Regions from separate parts of the Sinorhizobium sojae CCBAU 05684 genome, predicted to be linked through region 1. Evidence: riboswitches for the same ligand, from Rfam matches in the RefSeq annotation. Region 1 holds a riboswitch; each other region holds the start of a gene.

Region 1 (5,413 bases):
AAGGAGGGGGAATAACGGGTCTCCTCATGTCGGCCCTAAACCCCCGGCAAACCTCCATCTAGGACTGCAGCGGCGCGACGATTGCCGTCGTCCTCACGTCGGCCCGGGCTCCATCGTTTCCGCCCTCGGTTTGATGCGGGCGGGGCCAATGGGGCCGACCGGCAGTTTCGACAGCGACCGCTTGGTCACCCGGCCGTCGGCAATGGCGAGCACGCTGTCGTAAAACTCCTCGCCCTTTAGGGACTTCGGCGGCACAGCGTCATGCATGATGCTGATCACGGTTGCGCCGGGGCACGCATCCTTGATCGCCTGATGGAAGGCGAGCGTCGCCTCGCCGTCCAGCGCGCTGGTCGGTTCGTCGAGGAAAAGCAGTCCCGGACGCTGCAGGAGGATGCGCGCAAGCACGAGCTTCTGCTTCTGCCCGCCGGAAAGGAGCTGGTCCCAGCTTTGCGTGCCGCGCCCCTCCTCGGCGAGATCGCCAGCGAACTCGGCAAGGCCGGCCCTGGAAAGGGCTACGGCGGCTCGCCGGTCCGTAAAGGCTTCGCCCGGTTCGGGCAGGCATATCAGTTCCTTCAGCGATATCGGCGGAAGCTTCACATCCTGCGCGGCAAAGAGCGTGCGCACGTTCCTTGGCAGGGCGACTGTGCCGCGGCCGTGCGGCCAAAGACCATTGATCGCCTTGAGCAGGGACGACTTGCCGCTGCCCGATTTGCCGACGAGAAGCGCCCATTCGCCAGGACTGACGTGGAGAAAGCCGGTCGTGATGAAGGGCAGGTCCTGGCCCGGGTGCATCAGTTCGAGGCGGCGGATCGTCAGGCCGAACTCGGGATCTTGCGATACCCGGTGCAGCTCCGCATGGCCCGTTCGGGCATAGAAGGCGCGCGGCTGCTGAACGTCCTCGATCGCATTGGCCAGATCGGTGACGCGGCGCGCGTTCGCTCTGAGCCTCGCTATGTCGGGCATGACGTGGATGAACCAGGAGCAATCATTGATGATCGCATTGGCAAGCTCCGCTCCGGTGACATAGCCCTGCAGCGTTACCTTGCCCTCGACATAGGGAAGCAGACCGGGAGCATAGGCGACGATGCGCTGGCCGAAGAAATTGTAGACGAGCTCGAAGCCCAAATAGCACGCCGTCAGTATGTTCAGGTTCGACCAGGTCTGGTCGATGTCGCGATAGCGCCGCCTGTGGATGCGTTTCTGCACCCGTTCCCCGTGCGAGGCCGCGATGTGGAAGCTGCGATGGAGAAGCGTCGTCAGTTCACGGCGATAGCTGCCCTCGGCCCATTGCATTCGGACGTCCAGCCGCTGCTGGATCGCACCGAGCTTGACCGCGATATAGGTGTTCAAGGGAACATAGGCGGCGACGGCGAAGAGCGTCAGAAAGGCACTGCCATAGCTGCCGAGAAATTCCAGTCCGCTGACCTCGGTGGAGGTCTCGATGATCCTGCCGCCGACGAAGTAGAGCGACAGGGTCACGCCGGCAACGCCCATGGCAAGCCCGATGGCGCCGCCGGTCATGCCCTTGATCGATTCCTGGATGCGCTGGTCGATGTTGTCCGGCACCCCCACCGATGTGGGGATGGCTTCCGCCACCCCGCGCTGCAAATGAAGATGGGTATGATTGCGGCCGAGCAGCGCGTCATTGAAGCGCTGGTCGAGCCAGGCGCGCCATTTGCGATGCAAGGTCGTCGAGAAGAAGTGGCGCACGGCCGTGAACCCGATCGATTTCAGCACCATGATCGTGGCGAGCGTCGCCGCGATGGTAAGGATGGAGCTGAGCGTCGTCGGATTTTGCGGATGATGGAGAAAGGCAATCGCGCTGACGAGTTCGCCCGAGGCCTCGGCGAACCAGACGCTCGCCATTGCCGACAGGGCCGTCAGCACGACGATGACCGCTGCCAGTCCCCAGGCCTCCTGCCATTTCTCGGAAAACCAATAGGCCCACATCAGCCCCCAGAAGCCGCGCATCGATGACACGGGAGTCGACCCGGGCTGTTTTCCCCACTTTCGCCTCCGCCAGTGGAAGGCCTTCTCCCTGAGCTTTCTGATCAGGACACGCTCCTTATTACCGTTCCGTCCACTATCGCCAAGGCTGCGCCTGACCGCACTGATCGCAATCAGTTTCTAAGGAAGAATAGTCCCTGCGCCTTGATGTTCCAACCAAACGGGAGGCGAGAAACGCGGGCAGTCCACTGCCAATGTCTCGCTGGAGCTCGAAAAACCATCTTGACGGCGCGGCGATATCGGTGACTATGGGCGTCATTCACCAGGGGGGTCCCGGCAAGGGGCTGAGATACTGCTGCAGCGCGCAGTGACCCGTTGAACCTGATCCAGTTCATACTGGCGTAGGGACGGTGCAGACGTGCGAATGCCAGGATTCCGTTGTTTCACGGTTCGTCGGCGCAGCGTCTTTTCATCCTTCCGGCTTCAGAACTGGGTCTCCAACGCGAAAATTGGAGCCTCAAGAATGAATGTTTTCAAGCCTCTCTCCACGATTTCCGTCACGCAGGGACCTCTTCCCGCGTCGAAAAAGGTCTACAAACCAGGCGAGCTCCATCCCGATCTCCGCGTGCCGATGCGCGAGATCGCGCTGCATCCGACCTCGGGCGAACCGCCGGTCACCGTCTATGATTCCTCCGGCCCCTATACGCTCGAAGACGCCGACATCCGCATTGACCAAGGTCTGCCGCGGCTGCGCCAAGACTGGCTCCTGGCGCGCGGCGACGTGGAAAGCTACGAGGGCCGTGCGGTCAAGGCGGAGGACAACGGCTTTGCCACCGGCGAGCGGCTGACGCCGGAATTCCCCATTCGCCATCAGCCGCTTCGCGCCAAGCCGGGCCGGGCCGTCACCCAGCTCGCCTATGCCAGAGCCGGGATCATCACGCCGGAAATGGAATTCATCGCCATTCGCGAGAATCTCGGCCGCAAAGCCGCAAAGCAAGCGCTCACGCGCGACGGCGAGAGCTTCGGCGCCGCGATCCCCGATTTCGTCACGCCGGAATTCGTTCGTCAGGAGGTCGCCAGCGGCCGGGCGATCATTCCCGCCAATATCAATCATCCGGAATCCGAGCCGATGATCATGGGCCGCAACTTCCTGGTGAAGATCAACGCCAATATCGGCAATTCCGCCGTCACCTCGTCGATGGCCGAAGAGGTCGAAAAGATGGTCTGGGCGACCCGCTGGGGCGCCGACACGGTCATGGACCTTTCTACGGGGCGCAATATCCACAATATCCGCGAATGGATCATCCGCAACTCACCGGTGCCGATCGGCACGGTGCCGCTCTATCAGGCGCTTGAGAAAGTCGGCGGCATCGCCGAGGACCTCACCTGGGAGGTCTTCCGCGACACGCTGATCGAGCAGGCCGAACAGGGCGTCGACTATTTCACCATCCATGCCGGCGTGCGGCTGCACTACGTTCCCCTTACCGTCGATCGCGTCACCGGGATCGTGTCGCGCGGCGGTTCGATCATGGCCAAGTGGTGTCTGCATCACCACCGCGAGAGCTTCCTCTACGAACATTTCGAGGAAATCTGCGACATCTGCCGCGCCTATGACGTCTCCTTCTCGCTCGGCGACGGCCTGCGGCCCGGCTCGATCGCCGACGCCAACGACCGAGCGCAATTCGCCGAGCTCGAAACGCTCGGCGAGCTGACGAAGATCGCCTGGGCGAAGGACTGCCAGGTGATGATCGAGGGCCCCGGCCATGTGCCGATGCACAAGATCAAGGAGAACATGGACAAGCAGCTTGCGACCTGCGGCGAGGCGCCCTTCTACACGCTCGGGCCCCTGACGACCGATATCGCGCCTGGCTACGACCACATCACCTCCGGTATCGGCGCGGCGATGATCGGTTGGTTCGGCACCGCCATGCTCTGCTACGTGACGCCAAAGGAGCATCTGGGTCTGCCCGACCGCAACGACGTCAAGGTGGGCGTGATCACCTATAAGATCGCCGCTCATGCAGCCGACCTCGCGAAGGGGCACCCTGCCGCCCGCATCCGCGACGACGCGCTTTCGCGCGCCCGCTTCGAGTTCCGCTGGGAAGACCAGTTCAATCTCTCGCTCGATCCGGAGACGGCACGCAATTTCCACGACGAGACGCTGCCGAAGGAAGCCCACAAGGTGGCGCATTTCTGCTCGATGTGCGGTCCGAAATTCTGTTCGATGCGGATCTCTCACGACATCCGGGCGGAGGCGCAGAAGGAGGGACTTGAAGCGATGGCCGCGAAATATCGCGATGGCGGCGATCTCTATATGCCCGTCGGCGATGCGCCCGAAGCCCCCGGAGAGTGAGGATGCGCGTGCTGATCAAGGGGGCCGGCGTCGCCGGCCTCACGGCCGCCCGTGAGCTCGTTGCGCGAGGCGCCGAGGTCGAAATCCTCGATCGCTCCCCCGGCTTTGCCGCCGCCGCATCGTGGTATGCGGGCGGCATGCTGGCGCCCTGGTGCGAGCGCGAAAGCGCCGATGAAAGCGTGCTCACCCGCGGAGTGACGGCCGCTGACTGGTGGGAGGCGGCCCTTCCCGCCGGAGAGGTCCACCGCAAAGGCACGCTCGTCGTCGCACGGCCTCGCGACGGCGGCGAGCTCAGGCGTTTCGCATCGCGCACCTCGGGATTTCGCTGGGTCGGCGCGGAGGAGATCGCCGCCCTCGAGCCGGCGCTCGTCGGGCGTTTCACGGAGGCGCTGTTCTTTCCGGAGGAAGCGCATCTCGACCCGCGGCGGGCGCTCTCGGGCCTTCGGAAAGGGCTTGAAGCGCAAGGCGTATCCTTCCTCACCAATGGCGCAGAAGGCGATTACGACCTGACCGTCGACTGCACCGGCGCGGCGCGGATCGGCGAGATCGCGGAGCTGCGCGGTGTGCGGGGTGAAATGCTCTATCTCGAGACGAGCGAGGTCGCGCTTATGCGGCCCGTCCGCCTGCTGCATCCGCGAATCCCACTCTACATCGTGCCCCGCGGCGACGGCCTGTTCATGTGCGGGGCGACCATGGTCGAGAGCGACGACGCCGGTCCCATCACCGCCCGCTCGCTGATGGAGTTCCTGAACGCCGCCTATGCGCTGCATCCGGCCTTCGCCGAAGCGCGGCTCGTAGAGGCCGGCACAGGCGTGCGCCCCGCCTTTGCCGACAACCTGCCGCGGGTCAGCCGGCACCAGGACACGATCACGGTCAACGGGCTCTACCGCCACGGCTTCCTGCTGTCGCCGGCTTTGGCCGCGGAGGTCGCCGCACTCGCCCTTGGCCAACCAAATCCAGGAGGACATGCCCGATGAGACTGACCGTCAATGGCGAAGTCCATGAGCTCGAGGCCGACACGCTGGCCGATCTGCTGGCGCTGCTCGACTACGAGGGCGACTGGCTCGCCACCGCTGTCAACGGCGATCTGGTGCACAGGACCGATCGCCGCAA
Region 2 (5,413 bases), 600 kb from region 1:
CACAGGCGGACTCGGCGAGCGCCTCAGCACGCTATAATCAGTACAAATCGATAGTCGACCAGGGACCGGAGGGCGCGGTCAAGAACGCCACTGTCTCCTCCAAGGAGGGCGACAATTCCGTGATAAGGGAGCTCCGCACCCGGTACCTCACCATTGGCAAGCGCGAACGCGAAGTCTCGGAGAATTTCGGGGAGGACCATCCCCAGGCCGTCTCCCTGCGCGGGGAGCGCGAGGACATCGCCCGGCAAATATACCAGGAACTGCAGCAGCTGACAGCCAGCTATCGGAACGAATATGAAGTCGCCCGCTCGCGCGAGGCATCGCTGCGCGAGAGCATCGAAGGTATTGCCGGCAAGAATTCCGACGCCAGCCAATCCCTGGTGCAATTGCGTGCCCTGGAACAGAAGGCTGCGGCGCTGAGGTCGCTTTATGAATCCTACCTTGGGCGCTACGAGCAGGCGGCGCAGCAGCGCTCCTTCCCGATCGCCAAAGCACGCGTCATTTCCGAAGCCGGTGTTCCGGTTGCGCCCTCTAGCCCGAAGAAGACGATGACACTTGCGCTTTCGGCCGTACTCGGGCTTCTGGTCGGCGGCGCCTATGCGGCGTTTCTCGAATTCCGCGAACGGACGTTCCGCCTGGAAGGCGACATACGCTCGGCCCTCGGCCACCGATCGCTCGGCTACCTGCCCCTGGTCGGATCCCGGCCCAAAAAGACCGCGGAACTCGTGCGGGCCCGCTTCGGGTCCGACCGATATCCGCATGATTCCGAAGCGGCCTCGGTGCCGTTCCAACGCCTCTCGCGCCTCGTCGTCGACGCGCCGCGCTCGGCATTCGCCGAAACCTTCCGGAATGCGAAGCTCGCCTGCGACCATATGTTGCCAGGAAACGAGAGCCGTGTGATCGCAATCGCTTCCGCGTTGCCTGACGAGGGCAAATCGGTCGTCGCGGCAAATTTCGCAGCGCTTCTCGCGGCCAGCGGCAAGAGAACCTTGCTGATCGACGCCGATATCCGCAAACCCGGCCTGGCCGAGTTGATCACGCCTCCGCCGCGCAGCGGGCTGGTCGAGGTGCTGACTGGAGAGGCCACTTGGCCCGCAGGTATCAAAGTGGATCAGCGCTCCAAACTCGCAATCCTGCCCGCAGGCGGCGGCAAATCGTATGAGAAGCGGCATCAGAGTAATGAGTTGCTGGCATCGCCAGCCATGGCCGGACTGATCGAGAACGCCCGCAACTCCTTCGACTATGTCGTGGTCGACCTCGCAGCACTCGCCCCTGTCGTCGACGCAAAGGCCTTCGCGCCGCTCGCCGACGGCGTTCTCTTCGTCGTCGAATGGGGCAGCACACCGACCCGGCTCGTGCGCGATCTCCTCAATTCCGAGCCGCAGATCGATGCCAAGGTTCTCGGCGTCATTCTCAATAAGACCGATATGAAGGAACTGCAGAAGTACAGCGACTTCGACGGTGCAGAGAAATACCGGCATCGTTACGGAAAATACTATATCGAACAGGATGTACCCGAGGTGCGCTACACGGCCGCCTGAATCAGGCATCCTTCTGCAGCCTTGGCTTCAAGTCTGTTCCGAGGGAAGCAGGATGCATAATGGCGGCGACATCGCCGCCTCTCTTCGCTTCAAGCGATTGAGTCAGATTTGCCTCCGGGTGCTCACGCAGCCGACACAGGTCCAGGCCCGGACTTTGCCGTGCGGGATCTCAGGTCGGCGGGCACCACGTGATCACAATTGGTTGGATTTGCGGTCGAGGCCGACGATCCAGGCCGCAACCATGAAGACGATCGCCGCCACCAGGGCGCCGAACGCCACAAGGTAAAACAGGCAATACTCGATAAGCCGGGGCACGAATAGAAGCGCATGCCGCAATAGGCTGGGCGACTGCCGCCAGTCCGGCAGTTCGTCACGATTGAAAGCCTCCAGTCGACGAGCAAGAAAGTGCATATCGCCAGACCCCGCTGTCTTTCGTTAACCATAGAGGATAGCCTTTTCCAGCTCAACCGTGGCAATAGCAGGGCATGGGGCCGCCAATTCCTCCAATTACAGCGCCGCGCGTCTTTTCACACACGCAAAGGTCGCCGTATCTCTTTGAATCTGCGCATGAGCATTCCGAAAATCGGCTTCGATTTTTGGGCAAATGCCAGCGTCAAGAGTTCCACCAGTGATGGAAATGATGCACGGGTCCCCGCCCATGCCCTATCTTCAGGCCATGGGCGGCGGAAATCGCGCCATGCAGATAGTGCTTGGCTGCGCGGACCGCTTCGGCGAGCGGTTGTCCCGATGCCAGGCCTGCGGCGATCGCGGCCGAAAGCGTGCAGCCGGTACCATGATCGTTATGCGTCTCAATGCGCGCCGCCGGGAGACGCAGCAGCTTTTGGCCGTCGAAGAAAAAGTCCGTGGCCTCGCCACCCGCCAGGTGTCCACCTTTGACCAGCACGGAACGGGCCCCGGTCTTCATGAGCGCTTCGGCCTGGCGCGCCATCTCCGCTTCGTTCTCGGCGATGGGACGCCCTGTCAGAAGTGCCGCTTCAGGCAGGTTGGGAGTTGCGACGAGTGCCAAAGGCAGCAGTTCATCGATGAGAACGGCAATCGCATCCGATTGCAACAGACGGTCGCCGGACGTCGCAATCATGACCGGATCGACGACCGCAAGCCTTTTGAAGCGGCGCAGACCATCGGCGATGACGGCAATCGTCTCCCGGCGCGACACCATGCCGATCTTCACCGCCTTCACGTCGAGGTCCGAAAAGACCGCCTCCATCTGCGCCGCGACCATGCCGGCCGAGACGTCCTCCACCGCGGCAACCCCCATTGTGTTCTGGGCGGTGACGGCCGTAACGACGCTTGCCCCATAAACCCCGAGCGCCGAGAAGGTCTTCAGATCGGCCTGAATGCCGGCGCCGCCGCCCGAATCCGATCCGGCTATGGTAAGCGCCACCGGTGCATTGGGGCAAAGAGGCGTCATCGATCGATCCCCCGACTGACATCACGGAGATCCGGGCGGACGAAGAAGTGGGCTGGCTTGCCGGCGGGCGACCCATTCCGTTCCTACGCCGGCATGACCCGGATCAGGTTCAAGGGTCCGGCTCACCACCGTCTCAGCGCCGCCCGGCGCACCCCTCGGAATGGCGGTATTCTATGCGTCAGTGGCGTGGGGGTGTCAACGCGATGCGGCGCGGCTCCTGGCATACCCGCTGACTGACGCGTAGATGGACGATCTCTCTCATTGTTGAGTGCGACGACGCGTTTCGCGCTCGAAAACTCTGCTGTTTGCGCTATCCTTGCGCAATTCCTCCGACAGGAAAGGAGCACATCATGGCCCTGCGCATCAACGACACTGCCCCCGATTTCACAGCCGAGACAACGCACGGCACGATCAATTTCCACGAATGGATCGGCGACGGATGGGCGGTCCTCTTCTCCCACCCGAAGAATTTTACGCCCGTATGCACCACCGAACTCGGCGCCATGGCGGGAGTCGAAAGCGAATTCCGCAAACGCGGGGTCAAGATCATCGGCATCTCCGTCGATCCGGTCGAGAGCCATGCCAAGTGGAAGAGCGACATCAAGCTCGCGACGGGCTTTGACGTCGAATATCCGCTGATCGGCGACCGTGAACTCAAGGTCGCCAAGCTTTACGACATGCTGCCCGCTGACGCCGGAGACACCTCCGAGGGCCGCACGCCGGCCGACAATGCGACCGTGCGTTCGGTCTACGTCATTGGTCCCGACAAGAAGATCAAACTGATGTTGAGCTATCCGATGACCACCGGCCGCAATTTCGATGAGATCCTGCGGGCGATCGATTCGATCCAGCTCACCACCAAGCATCAGGTGGCAACGCCTGCCAACTGGAAACAGGGCGAGGATGTCATCATCACGGCTGCCGTGTCCAATGAGGATGCCGTCCAGCGCTTCGGCTCCTTCGAGACCGTTCTTCCCTATCTCAGGAAGACCAAGCAGCCGACTGCATAGCCGGGAGCGGGCACCGGCATCATCGGTCGCCACGAAACCACGCGTTTCGTGGCGGTCTTTTTCCTGCAGTGTCGTGCGTTCCTGCGGTTCACGAGGGCGGAGGATTTCATCAGTCGGCCTTCAGTGTATCGATGATATTCGCGAGGACGCCGTGCAGCGCATCCCGGTAGCCGGTACGGGCGGAAGGGCCATCCTGTTCAGAGGTCATCACCACGGTCAGCTTTAAGGCCGGCACGATATAAAGCATCTGGCCGCCGTAGCCCCAGGCGAAATGCACGTCTTCGCCGCCGATCTGCCGGTTGAACCAGCCGTAGCCATAGGCATCGCCGGAAAAGCGCGAATTCGTGTGCTCCTGCCAGGAGAGATCGATCCACTCGTCCGGAATGATCTGGCGCCCATCAGCTGTCCGGCCGCGATTGCGGTATAGCTCGCCGAAGGCAAGCAGAGAACGGGCGGTCATGGCCATCTCGTTTCCGCCGAGATAGATCCCCTGCGGATCGCGCGACCAGGCATCGATGCGAAACCCGTCGACCGGACCCAGCCATTCGCGCGCAAGGGTCAGGGTCGACTTGCCGCCGACCTTCGTGAGGATCGCCGACAGGAGGTGCGTCGACGCGGTCGAATAGAGCATGCGCCCTCCCGGCTCGGCGTCGAAGGGCCGCGCAAGCGCGAAACGAACCCAATTGCGGCTTGAGACCCAGCGACCGTAGTTCGGGCCGGACAGACGACCCAATCCCGCCTGCATCGACAACAGGTTGCCGATCGTGATGTCGCTGATGCGCGGGTCCGCGGGGGAAGGCAGGTCGGACTTGAGGATCGGTGCGATCTTCTGCTCGGGTCCCGTGAGAAGACCTTTGTCGATCGCGATGCCGACGAGCGCCGAGACGATCGATTTCGACGCCGACTTGATATTGGTCGGTTGCGATGGTCGATGGCCACGGTAGCCCTCTTCCGCGACCACTTCGCCCTCCTGAGCAACGATGACCGTCTTCAGCGACTTGAGATCGTCTCGGTCTGCGAGGCTCTTCAGCAGATCCGGCACGGTCTGCTGCGCGATCGCTGGCGAAAGACAGGCCAGGAGCGATAGAATGATGGCCACGTACCTGATCATTGCTAGGACCTAGAGCCAAAGCGTTGCGAAGTCATGTAGCGGGCGCAAGGTTCACGACGATTTGACTGGAGTTGTGCGACGCAAGGGCACTGCCGCGTCGTTTCAGACAGCGCTTGCGCGGGGTCAAGGCGCCGGGAGCCGGCTTGCTTATCCTTGCCCTGCAAAGGAGAAGACTTGAGGCTGAATCGTTTTTCCAAGCTGATTTCGCAGGGAGAGGGATTGGGCAAGCGCCTTCTCCTTGCGCTGATCACTTTGGCCCTGCTGACGGGCGGCACCGCCTGGCTCGCCGACCGGCCCGATATCAGCGCAGCCGCTTGGG
Region 3 (5,413 bases), on a different replicon from region 1:
GGCACAGGATTCCAAGCATAAGGGCGAGCCCCGCCGCGTCGGCGGTGCGGTAGCTGCCCATGCGGCTATAGAGCAGCCAGGGCAGGGTGGCGAGATCCTGCGAGCCGAACAGCGCGATCGCACCGAGATCGCCGAGCGACAGGGCGAGCGCAAACGAAAGGGCCGTGAGGAAGGCCTTGCGCAGTGGTGGCCAATCGATCCATAGCAGGCGATGGAAGCCGCCTATGCCGAGGCTTGCGGTAAGCCGCTCGGTTCGCACCGCATGGGTGGCCATGGCCGGGGCGAGCACCCGATGCACGAAGGGCAGCGCCATCAGCGCATTGATGGCGACGACCACCAGGGGAGCGAAGCGGGCGACGTCACCGAAGGGGCGCAGCAGCAGGAACCATCCGGCGCCGAGCACGATCGGCGGAACGAGCAGAATGAACGACATGCTTGCGCCGATCGTGCCGGCAAAGAACCGCGCCGGCACGCCGTGGCGCCGCCGCGAAACGACCAGGCGCTGGGCGCGGATCATCAGGGCAACGATTGCGACGGAGATCGTGGCCGAAGGCAGGGCGATCGCCGCGCTCGTCAGCAGTGCCTGGTGGAAGGCCGGTTCGGAAAGCAGGCGGCGTAGATCCGCCTGCATGCCGGAGATCGCGATGGCGGCGAAGGGCAGGCCGACGAACATCAGCGCAAGGGCCAGCCAGATCCGATCGACAAGGCGCGCAATTCCAGCGCGGCCATCGAAGCGGCGGATCGCCTTGCCGCTGGTTTCGCCCTCCTCTGGCGGCGGCGCCACGAATTTGAGAAGGAGAAGCAGGAGGCCGGTCAGCATGACCTGGAGGCTGGAAAGCGCGATCGCGCGGGGCGGATCGAAATCGAAGCGCAGCGCCTGGTAGATCGCCACTTCGATGGTGGTTGCGGCGGGGCCGCCGCCAAGCGTCAGCACGAGCGTGAAGCTGGTGGCGCAGAGCATAAATATAAGGCCGGCAATGCCCGGCAGCAGTCCGCGGATCGCCGGCCACTCAATGAAGCGGAAGATCGCGAGCGAACCCATGCCGAGATTGGCGGACGTGCGCCAGTATTCGCCCGGTATGCGCTCGAGGCCGGCGAGCATCAGCCGCACGGCCAGCGGCATGTTGAAGAAGACATGCGCCAGCAGGATGCCAAAAAGGCCGTAGATGCTGATCGGTTCGACGATGCCGGTGGTCGTCAGGGCCCTGTTGAGAAGACCTTGACGGCCCCAGACCTCGATCAGGCCGAGCGCGGCGACGAGGGCGGGCAGCCCGAGCGGCAGCGCCATCAGACGCAGCAGCCAGATGCGGCCGGGAAAGGTGGCCTGGCGGGCAAGCGCGCGGGCAACGGGTATGGCAAAAAGGATCGACAGTCCGGTCGAGAGGCTTGCCTGCAGCAATGTGAACCGGGTGACGCGCCAGACATAGGCGTCGAAAAGGTCGCCGCCGCCACCGGCGTCGCCTCGTGCGAGCAGAGCCGCCGCGGCAAGGCCGACGAAAAGCAGAATGCCGCCGAGGCTCAAGCCTCCGGCGGCAATCGTCATCCGGTTCTCGCTGGCAAACAAGCCTCAGTTCTCGCTCATCGCCGCCAGCCACTCGTCGATCCAGGCCTTGCGGTTGTCGGCGACTTCCTGCGGCGACATCAGAAAGGTCTTTTCCGGCTGGACGAGCCTGCCGAAGGCGTCGGGCAGGGGCTCCTTGGTTTCGCCGACCGGCATCATCCAGTTGGTCGTCGGGATGATCGACTGGAATTCAGGCCCGGTCATGAAGTCGAGAAACTGCCGGGCAAGTTCCGGATCCTCCGCATTCGTCGTCATGCCGGCCACTTCGATCTGGATGTAATGGCCCTCGGCGAACGGTGCCGCCTGATAGCGTTCGGTGTCTTCGGCGACCATGTGATAGGCGGGCGAGGTGGTATAGGAAAGCACCATCGGCGCCTCGCCCTTGGTGAAGAGCCCGTAGGCTTCCGACCAGCCGGGGGTGACCGTCAGCACCCGATCCTTGAGCTTCGCCCAGGCTTCGCCCGCCTCGTCGCCATAGACCGACTTGATCCAGAGCAGCAGGCCGAGGCCGGGCGTCGAGGTGCGCGGATCCTCGATGACGATTTTCTGAGACGGATCGCCTTCGACCAGTTCCTTCAGGCTCTTCGGCGGCTCCTTCAGCACTTCCGTGTCATAGACCACGGCGAAGTGGCCGTAGTCATAGGGAATGAATACGTCGTCGGTAAAGCCGCCGGGCACCTGGAGCCCCTTGGTTTCGAGGCCGTGCGGCACGAAGAAGCCGGTGGCCTTGGCCTCCGCGATGAGGTTGGTGTCGAGGCCGAGGACGATGTCGGCCTTCGTGGCTTCGCCTTCGAGCTTCAGCCGCGTCAGCAATTCGACGCCATCGGCGACGCCCACATAGTCGACCTTGCAGCCGCAGGTCTTCTCGAAAGCCTCGGCGACCTTGGCGCCCGGACCCCATTCGCTGACGAAGCTCTCATAGGTGTAGATCGTCAGCGTCTTTTCCGCCGCAAGGGTGTTCGCGGAAGAGGCGGCGAGGACAAAGGCGGCGATCGCAAGCCGGTTGAATATCTTGCTATGGAATGAACTGGGCATGTGGGCACCTCTTCCCTGTTGTTCTTGCTGCACGGGAAAAGGGCGTCGGTCCGATCGCTTCTAATCCCTCCGCCGGTATGATCCGGATCAGGTTCCGCGGGTTGGCGCGACGCCTCTCAGCCATCGTCCGAAAGCCGGCGGATGGCACCCCGTTAGAGCAGTCCAGATTTAGCTTCCGGCGGCAGCCAAGGCAAGCGGAGTTTTGGGGGGATTTGCCGCGCAAGCCGTCTGCGCCACGAAGGATGCCGGAAGCCTCACAAGCTCAACACGTCTCGGGGAACTTTGTTCAACACGGCCGGTCACAAGGTGCGGGGTACAGGTTGATACCAGACATGCTCGTCCGTCTCGCGGCCGGGGCATAGGCCAGGCGCTGCTTCTTGAAAGCCTGACGGCGATGCGCGCGGCTATGCCTACGCGATGATCGACGGGTCCGGTCCGACCGAATTCTACGCGTGCGCCGTCGGTGCGGTGGAAATAGCCGGACACCCGGGATCCATGCGGACCTGCTTGGGCCAGACAATGGCCCGGAACCCGAGCCGCGCGAGTGACGTTGGCGAAGCAAATGGACGCAAACGGCGGTGCCGGGCCTTTCCCTTCAGAGCCGCTTTGCGCTATGGGCTTCTGCCATGAGCCAATCACCCTTCACCATTCTTCTCGGCGGCCCGCTTACGTTGACGAAGCGGCTGGCGGCGCAACTGGCGGGCAGCCGGTTTATCGCCGCCGACGGCGGCATGCGCCATGCGAGAACGCTTGGCGTCGTGCCGGATCTCTGGGTGGGCGACTTCGATTCGACGGACGAGTCGCTCTTCCTGGAATTCGCCGAGGTGCAGCGCGAAAAATACCCGGCGGAGAAGAACGCCACCGATGGCGAAATCGCCGTCGAGGCGGCGCTTTCGCGCGGCGCGACATCGCTGATCTTTGCCGGTGCGCTCGGCGGCACCCGCAGCGACCATGCCTTCCTGCATCTGTTGCGGCTTGCCGCGCTCGCGGAACAGGGGCTGGCGGTCTTCATGACCTCCGGCGAGGAAGAGGCCTATCCGCTGAGGCCGGGCTCGCGCGAGATCGATCTGCCCAAGGGCAGCCTGTTCTCGATCCTCGGCTTCACCGAGCTGTCCGGCCTCACCATCGAGAACGCGCGTTATCCCCTCGACGGTTTCCATCTTCCCTTCGGATCGTCTCGGACGATTTCCAATGTGGCGGAAGGCCCCGTTCGCTTTTCCCTGAAATCCGGCCGGGCGGTCGTACTTGCCCGGCCTTATGACCTTTCCGGAGCCTGACGCCTTGGCGCCCCCAATCCTGAAACTCGACGATATCTTCCTCACTTTCGGCGGTACGCCGCTTCTCGCCGGCGCCGGTCTGCAGGTGGAGCCCGGCGACCGCATCTGCCTCGTCGGCCGCAATGGTTCCGGCAAGTCGACGCTGATGAAGATCGCGGCCGGTCTCGCCGAGCCGCAATCCGGCGAGGTCTTCCGCCATCCCTCGGCGACGGTCCGTTACCTGCACCAGGCACCGGACTTCGAGGGCTTCGATAGCGTGCAGGCCTATGCTGAGGCCGGGCTTGGCCCGGGCGACGATCCCTATCGCGTCAGCTATCTGTTGCAGCATCTTGGATTGACGGGGGAGGAAGATCCAAGACGGCTTTCCGGCGGTGAGGCGCGCCGCGCCGCGCTGGCGCGCGTCATGGCGCCGGAACCGGACATTCTGCTTCTTGACGAGCCGACTAACCATCTCGACCTGCCGACGATCGAATGGCTGGAAGACGAGCTCGTGCGCAGCCGTTCGGCGCTGGTGCTGATTTCCCACGACCGGCGTTTCCTCGAAAAGGTCTCGACGGCGACCGTCTGGCTCGACCGCGGCCAGTCGCGCCGGCTCGATCGCGGCTTTGCCCATTTCGAAGGCTGGCGCGACGAGGTGCTGGAGGCGGAGGAACTGGAGCAGCACAAGCTCGGCAAGGCGATCGAACGGGAAGAGCACTGGCTGCGCTATGGCGTCACCGCTCGGCGCAAACGCAATATGCGCCGGCTCGGAGAGCTACAGGACATGCGCGCCCGCTATCGCGGCCATAAGGGGCCGCAGGGCACGATCCAGGCGAGCGTTGCCGATGCCAGGGAGTCGGGCAAACTCGTCATCGAGGCGGAGAAGATCACCAAGGCCTATGGCGATCGCACCATCGTCGCGCCCTTCTCGATCCGCGTCCACCGCGGCGACCGGATCGGCCTCGTCGGACCGAACGGCGCCGGCAAGACGACGCTGCTCAAGCTTTTGACAGGCCAGCTCGAACCGGATTCGGGAAGCGTCAGGCTCGGCACCAATCTCGAGATCGCCACGCTCGACCAGAAACGCGAGGAACTGAAGCTCGACGATACGCTGGCGCATTACTTGACCGACGGACGCGGCGAGACGATGCTGGTCAATGGCGAGCAACGCCACGTCACCGGCTATATGAAGGAGTTCCTGTTCCAGCCGGAGCAGGCGCGCACACCGATCCGCGAACTTTCCGGGGGCGAGCGGGCGCGGCTGATGCTCGCCCGGATGCTGGCGCGCTCCATAAACCTGCTGATCCTCGACGAGCCGACGAACGACCTCGACATCGAGACGCTCGACCTGTTGCAGGAGATCGTCGCCGGCTTTGCCGGCACGGTGATCCTCGTCAGCCACGATCGCGACTTCCTCGACCGGACGGTGACCTCCACCATCGCGCCGGCCAATCCGGAGGCGCCCGACGGCCGGTGGATCGAATATGCCGGCGGCTATACCGACATGATGGCGCAGCGACGGGGCGCCATCGATGAGAGGCGCCGGGCCGAGAAGGCCGAG

Evidence for each region. Region 1 has a riboswitch for thiamine pyrophosphate ahead of thiC (phosphomethylpyrimidine synthase ThiC). Riboswitches for the same ligand answer to the same signal wherever they lie in the genome.
Region 2: linked by a shared signal. The riboswitch ahead of thiD (bifunctional hydroxymethylpyrimidine kinase/phosphomethylpyrimidine kinase) and the one ahead of thiC (phosphomethylpyrimidine synthase ThiC) in region 1 are both predicted to bind thiamine pyrophosphate.
Region 3: linked by a shared signal. The riboswitch ahead of thiB (thiamine ABC transporter substrate binding subunit) and the one ahead of thiC (phosphomethylpyrimidine synthase ThiC) in region 1 are both predicted to bind thiamine pyrophosphate.

The regions. Positions count from the first base shown of each region.
Region 1 is NZ_CP023068.1:131,607-137,019, reverse strand. It holds gene SJ05684_RS18370 (sigma-54-dependent transcriptional regulator) at 1-15, shown strand, start outside; gene SJ05684_RS18365 (ABC transporter ATP-binding protein/permease) at 94-1,971, opposite strand; TPP riboswitch at 2,262-2,373, shown strand; gene thiC (phosphomethylpyrimidine synthase ThiC) at 2,471-4,300, shown strand; gene thiO (glycine oxidase ThiO) at 4,303-5,277, shown strand; gene thiS (sulfur carrier protein ThiS) at 5,274-5,413, shown strand, end outside.
Region 2 is NZ_CP023068.1:734,000-739,412, reverse strand. It holds gene SJ05684_RS21065 (polysaccharide biosynthesis tyrosine autokinase) at 1-1,541, shown strand, start outside; gene SJ05684_RS21060 (hypothetical protein) at 1,734-1,952, opposite strand; gene thiD (bifunctional hydroxymethylpyrimidine kinase/phosphomethylpyrimidine kinase) at 2,155-2,973, opposite strand; TPP riboswitch at 3,037-3,139, opposite strand; gene SJ05684_RS21050 (peroxiredoxin) at 3,324-3,983, shown strand; gene SJ05684_RS21045 (serine hydrolase domain-containing protein) at 4,093-5,094, opposite strand; gene SJ05684_RS21040 (heavy metal translocating P-type ATPase) at 5,269-5,413, shown strand, end outside.
Region 3 is NZ_CP023067.1:3,184,175-3,189,587, reverse strand. It holds gene thiP (thiamine/thiamine pyrophosphate ABC transporter permease ThiP) at 1-1,543, opposite strand, end outside; gene thiB (thiamine ABC transporter substrate binding subunit) at 1,568-2,596, opposite strand; TPP riboswitch at 2,644-2,758, opposite strand; gene SJ05684_RS15540 (thiamine diphosphokinase) at 3,223-3,873, shown strand; gene SJ05684_RS15535 (ABC-F family ATP-binding cassette domain-containing protein) at 3,878-5,413, shown strand, end outside.